Regions from separate parts of the Carnobacterium funditum DSM 5970 genome, predicted to be linked through region 1. Evidence: a T-box and tRNA genes for the amino acid it is inferred to sense, from the RefSeq annotation. Region 1 holds a T-box; the other holds one or more tRNA genes.
What was found. A T-box is a leader RNA that pairs with one kind of tRNA and senses whether it is charged. The one in region 1 lies ahead of leuS (leucine--tRNA ligase), so its partner is inferred to be a tRNA-Leu.
Positions count from the first base shown of each region.

Region 2: it has a tRNA-Leu gene. The T-box ahead of leuS (leucine--tRNA ligase) is inferred to sense a tRNA for this amino acid. The anticodon was not compared.

Region 1 covers NZ_JQLL01000001.1:1,051,620-1,055,049, reverse strand. The annotation lists gene nagE (N-acetylglucosamine-specific PTS transporter subunit IIBC) at 1-1,173, shown strand, start outside; T-box leader at 1,476-1,702, shown strand; gene leuS (leucine--tRNA ligase) at 1,780-3,430, shown strand, end outside.
Region 2 covers NZ_JQLL01000001.1:2,221,507-2,224,936, reverse strand. The annotation lists gene BR44_RS10390 (NAD(P)/FAD-dependent oxidoreductase) at 1-1,161, opposite strand, end outside; tRNA gene BR44_RS10385 (tRNA-Leu) at 1,470-1,553, opposite strand; gene BR44_RS10380 (glycosyl hydrolase family 28-related protein) at 1,687-3,114, opposite strand; gene BR44_RS10375 (SprT family protein) at 3,148-3,430, opposite strand, start outside.

The sequences.
Region 1 (3,430 bases):
CAAGGGATTGACGTTGAAGCAGTAAGTCCAGCTTTTGGCAAAATCAATAATGCTTTCATCGGTATTATCTCAGGATTAGTTGCTGCTGCAATGTATAATCGCTTTCATACGGTTAAACTTCCGACGGCACTAGCCTTCTTTAGTGGAAAACGTTTAGCACCTATTATGACTTCAGTAGCTATGATGGTTGTTTCCATGATTCTACTATTTGTTTGGCCAGTAGTCTTCTCAGGATTAGTAACTTTTGGTACATCCATCAGTAAATTAGGCGCTGTTGGTGCTGGTTTATATGGATTCTTTAACCGTTTATTGATTCCTACCGGATTGCATCACGCATTAAACTCAGTTTTCTGGTTCGACGTTGCTGGTATCAATGATATCGGAAACTTCTGGGGTAACACTGGAGTAAAAGGAACAACTGGTATGTATCAAGCTGGTTTCTTCCCAATCATGATGTTTGGTTTACCAGGTGGAGCACTTGCAATGTATCACACTGCTAAAGACAATAAGAAAAAAGTTGTTGCATCATTGATGATTGCAGCTAGTTTCGCAGCCTTCTTTACGGGTGTTACTGAGCCACTAGAATTCTCATTTATGTTTGTTGCACCAGTTTTATACTTGGTTCACGCAGTATTAACAGGGATTTCATTATTTATCGCAGCGACGTTCCAATGGACAGCTGGATTTGGTTTTAGCGCTGGTTTAGTCGACTTTATCTTAAGTTCTAGTTTACCTTTAGCTAACCAACCATATATGTTGATTGTTCAAGGTTTAGTATTTTTTGCTATCTACTACTTCGTATTCCGTTTTATTATTGTTAAGTTCAACTTAGCAACACCAGGTCGTGGAGACGATGAAGATGAAGAAATGGTAGAAGAAGAAGTTACGGCTGTTACTTCTAAAGTTTCAGGTTCATCTGCAAAAGATATTGAATTTAAACGTCAAGCTAAAATCATTTATGATGGTTTAGGCGGAGACACTAACGTTACAGCTATCGATAACTGTACAACACGTCTAAGACTAGAAGTCAAAGATATGTCTAAAGTTGACGAGAAGAAAATTAAATCTGCAGGAATTGTAGGAATCAATAAAGTTTCTGACTATAACATTCAAGTTATTGTTGGAACTGAAGTACAATTCGTTGCTGATGAAATGATTAAATTAAAAAAATAAGTAACTAAGAGGCTGGGACAAAAAGTCCCAGCCTCTTTCGCATATCCGGACTTTTATTCTAAAATGTGCTCCAAAAAACAAACCTGACGTCCACATCACGAAAAAGTAATTCGGGTCTAAATGCTTTATGTCTCACTCCTTTTTTTGTGATTGATTATACTCGGAAAACGAGTGCATTTATTGCTTTATCAAAAATCATTTAATACTCTCTAATTAAACAGGATATAATAGTAGGTTAGCCGTAATAGGACTATTTTTATCCTTGCTCACTAAGACTTTATTTGATAGAATAAGATAAATAGTTAAAAACAAAGAAAAGGATTATTAGAAACGCTTCTTTCAAAGAGAGTGCATGGGTGGTGTAAATGCATAAAGAAAACTTTTGAACTCGCCTTGGATGTTGCTTTGCTGAAAATGACAGTAAGTGAAGTCGTAACGCCTGCGTTAAAGGTAAGAAGAGTCTACATAAATAAAGGTGTAGAAAATTTAGGTGGTACCACGATTATTGACTTGTCAAATCGTCCTATGAGTAACAGAGCAATTATCTGGACTCATAGGACGATTTTTTAATTTAAGAGATAAAATAAAGAAAGTGGGAAAAATAATATGAGTTTTAATCACAAGACGATTGAGAAAAAGTGGCAGAACTACTGGAAAGATACTAATACATTCAAGACGACAGAAGACACAAAAAAAGAAAAGTTTTATGCGTTGGATATGTTTCCATATCCATCAGGACAAGGGTTGCATGTTGGACACCCTGAAGGTTATACGGCAACGGATATACTTTCACGTATGAAGCGTGCTCAAGGGTACAATGTTTTACACCCAATGGGCTGGGATGCTTTTGGGTTACCAGCTGAACAGTATGCGTTAGATACAGGGAATGATCCTGCAGAATTTACAGCAAAAAACATTGAAACGTTCCGTCGTCAAATCAATTCGTTAGGTTTTAGTTATGATTGGGAACGTGAAATTAATACAACCGATCCTGATTACTACAAATGGACGCAATGGATTTTCACTAAGCTATATGAAAAAGGACTGGCTTATGAAGCAGAAGTAGCAGTTAACTGGTGCCCGGAATTAGGAACAGTTCTAGCAAATGAAGAAGTAATTGATGGAAAAAGTGAACGTGGCGGTCATCCAGTTTTTCGTAAACCGATGAAACAATGGATGTTGAAAATTACTGCTTATGCAGAACGTCTATTAGAAGATTTAGAATTAGTTGATTGGCCTGAAAGTATTAAAGACATGCAGCGCAATTGGATTGGTAAATCCGTTGGAGCTTCTGTTCAATTTTCTGTCCAAGACTCAGATCAACATTTTACTGTCTTTACAACGCGTCCGGATACCTTATTTGGAGCTACGTATTGTGTATTAGCACCAGAATTAAATTTAGTAGGAACGATTACTACACCGGAACAAAAAGAAATCGTTGAAGCTTATCTTAAAAAAATTAGCTTGAAAAGTGATTTAGAACGGACAGATTTAAATAAAGATAAAACCGGCGTCTTCACAGGAGCCTATGCAATCAATCCTGTTAACGGTGAAAAAATGCCAATCTGGATTGCGGATTATGTCTTAGCTTCATATGGTACAGGCGCTATTATGGCTGTTCCTGCACATGATCAACGCGATTATGATTTTGCCAAAGCGTTTGAATTGCCTATTATTCCAGTTCTTAAAGGCGGAGATGTAGAAAAAGAAGCCTTTCTTGAAGATGGGTTACACATTAACTCTGATTTTTTAAATGGGTTGGATAAAGAAGCGGCTATGGTTAAAATGAATAACTGGTTAGAAGAAAACAAAGTAGGAAATCCAGAAACAACTTATCGTTTGCGTGATTGGTTATTTGCGCGTCAGCGTTACTGGGGAGAACCTATTCCAGTTATCCACTGGGAAGATGGAACGTCAACTACATTGCCTGAGGACGAACTTCCTTTATTGTTACCGAAAACAGAGCACATAAAACCTAGTGGCACAGGTGAATCACCATTAGCTAATATTAAAGAATGGGTAAATGTTGTAGACCCAATTACCGGAATGAAAGGTCGTCGCGATACAAATACGATGCCACAATGGGCTGGTAGCTCATGGTACTTTTTACGCTTCATCGATCCTAAAAATACCGAGATGTTAGCTGATCCTGAAAAACTTAAAGAATGGTTGCCAGTTGATATTTACATCGGTGGAGCAGAACATGCTGTGTTGCATTTATTATATGCTCGTTTTTGGTATAAATTTTTATATGACA
Region 2 (3,430 bases), 1.2 Mb from region 1:
TTTTTCTACTATTTGATCCGTTAAAATAAGCGCGGCAACAGCTCCATTTGACATGCCCCATTTATTAAAACCGGTAGCTATTAATAATCGATTGGATTCGACAGTTTTTCTCCCTATATATGGCACTTTATCTAATGTTGTTAAATCTTGTGAAGACCAATGATAGAGAGTTTCTTTAATATCGAAGTAGGCTTCACCAAATTCTTCTAAATTACGATAATGTTCAATTGTTTTAGACTTGCTTCTTCCCGTCGCATGACCATCACCAGCAATTAATATAAGCTTTTCTCCTTCTTTTGATAAAACCGAGCGTAAAGAGCGCGTCGGTTGGTCTGCACTTATATACAGTCCAACAGGGATATCTTTTTTTGTTCTAGCTGCAATCGCATAAGAGCGATTGACAGAAAGTCTAGTAAAGTATATCCCCTCATTATCATTAATCGGATAGTGGCTTGCAATAATAACTTTATCGCATGAGATTAAAGACATATTTTCTGTTACAATAACTAGTTCCTCTTGGTCTATCACTTTTAAAGCACGAGTATTTTCGTATACTTGACCTCCCAGTTTCTTAATTTCTTCTACTAAACCAGTTAAAAATTTCACTGGATGAAACTGAACCTGATTGTACATCACTAAAGCCTCTTCCACAACGAATGGCAGGTCAACTTCTTTTTTCGCCAATCCGCCATCAATCGCCAATTTTTTATAAGCTTCTGATTCTGCTAGAATCTTTTGAGCACCCTCTTTTGTTTGAGCAAATACAAAAGAATTTTCTTCAGATAAGTCACAATCTATGTTCAAATCAACGGCTAGTTGCTTAATAAGATTTAATCCTACTAGATTTGCATCGTAATACAATTTAGCTTTTTCTTGACCAATTGATTTAATAAGTTCGTCATAAATTAATCCATGCTGTGCTGTTATTTTTGCTGTTGTAAAACCTGTGACTCCGTCTATTAATTTTTCTGCTTCTATTAAAATAACTTTTTTCCCAGCTTTGGCTAATAAATAAGCACTAATAATCCCAACAATTCCCCCTCCAATAATTCCAACCTCTGTTTCAACAGATTTCTGTAATGAATCAAAACTCGGAGTCTCTTTGAATTCTCTCCAGATAGACTTCGGAAATATATTAATAGAACTTTTTTTCCCAATCATGATTTCACTCCTAACTAGTCTATTTTATATTAACTAAATTGTTTTCATTAACAGTTTCAGTTTATTGAAAACACTTTCTACGGTCAAATAAAACGAATGGAATGAGTCGTTAAAATTAATGGCTTATTTCTTACCAATAGACAAATTCTTCCCGGTATTTTTTTAGCTGAATAATTGTACCCTCTGACTATCTAACTAGGATAATTTCCCTAGCAAATTCAATAGCTGGACTTCGTTTGTTCCCAATAAAAATAGAGCTCACTAATTTTATCATTAGCCGAGCTCTATTCACTTCCTCTTTTGTTTTATGCGGCCGAGAAGACTCGAACTTCCACGGGAGATACTCCCACCAGCCCCTCAAGCTGGCGCGTCTGCCATTCCGCCACGACCGCGTTGTCTTTAAATGAGTACTTTAAATCAACAAATAAAAACTTACTTCCTACATTATTTACTATACAATTACAAAGGTAATTTTGCAATAGGCAAAATTAGTATCAAAAAAACTTTTTTTTGATACTATTTGCTCTACTTATAAGCCACTTGTACATGAGATGTCGTGCTACTCACTTGAACTGCGTTTTCAACTTCCGGATAGTTCTTTAGTTGAATATTTTTTATCGTTACTTCTCCCGCTCGATATTGTATTGAGATAGCTACATTTTTAGAGCTAGTCGTTAATATTGGTTGTGCTTGTGCAAAAAAATGGGTAATAGCCACTTTTTGATAAGCTGAGATAACCAGAGCTCTTTTTGTAGAAATAGCGTAAAGACTCGTTGCTTGTGGGTAATAAGAGGCAAGAAATGTTCCTCGTATCCCAAAGGCTGAACAACTCGCTTCATCGGCCAAACTATGGTGACCAATGTGTCTGAAATTATAAGAACGATTGTCACGATAAGAAAGATGACCAATTATTTGAGTATCGGACGCTGCAGAACTTGTTTGATGCGCTTTTATCTCTACTCCACCGAAACAATAAGCACTCAGATTGTTAACCAACGTTACATGTTGGGAGCCATCGTCTATTTCAATCCCATTTGAATTGGAATAGCCTATTTTGTGGGCGCGTCCGCTGGGATGGTGTAAAAAACAGTTAGAAATTAAAATATCATCACTATGATGAGTTGTAATTCCATCATCTCCAAACCCAAATGCTTCTACTTGATCTATCCAGATGAAGCGACTTCCAAACCGAGCACGTTTGCCATCACCTAAATAGTTATAAAAGGCCGACGTAACATCCACACCATGGAGTCCTGGGTCCTTTACTGTCACGTTTCTAATTAAAGCAAAATGGACATGTGCTAATGTGAGCCCACTTGAACTTGTTCCCCCCGAAGCCGTTCTCATATTTCCCGAAATACGTTTAATGTTCCAATCTAATGTTAATCCTTCGATACGAATATGACTATTTCCTTTTAAATAATGCCAATTGGTTAATAATTTTGCCCTTTTAGGAGCTGAATCAGAAAGGATCAGCTGTGTTTGTTCTGTTCCACTCCCAATTAGTTCTGTATAAGAGGGCAACTTAATCTCATTCACCCGATATTGACCAGGTGGAACAATAACACAACGAAATCCTGTTGAAATAGCTTTTTTAAAGGCTTCTGTACAATCAGTCATGCCATCACCAACTGCTCCATAATCTAGTACGGATACCATTTCAGTCTGTTTGCTTAACTGTATCATGGCTTTGTCTAGTTGGTTTTTCCAATCTGGAAAAACATGCCCTTCGCTGTCAACACTAGCTGAGAGACTTGATGTAAAGTCTATTTTTTCTTTAGATAAAAATGTATCCGTTAGGCAGACTTTTTTCTTGTTCTTTCGCTTAGCTAATCCTCTTAATAAATGGAATTGCTTTTCTGTTTCATCGATAGCTTGTTGTTTTCCTTCTTTTATTCCATAAATCGGAAAAATTTCCGTTAATAATTCTTGAATTGCTTTCGTCTGATGCATCTAATCACCTCATCTTTTGCTCATTTGAGACATTTACTGCTTACTATCTTGTAAAACTAACCTTCCTTGACATCTTCCGCAGACAAAGCGCTGTGTATTAAACCGACGTTGTCGGTAAATGCTCATTTCACAGCTTTTACATTGATAAGTCCACATCTTTTTTGCTCTATCTTTTGTTCTTAGAGATTGAACAAATCGAGTACCTCCTGTTTGTTTTAGCAGTTCTTTAAAATCGCTATCTTTATGTTGATAGCCTTTCCCTGTAAGATGCAAATGGTAATGACACAATTCATGTTTAATAACGCTGATAAACTCT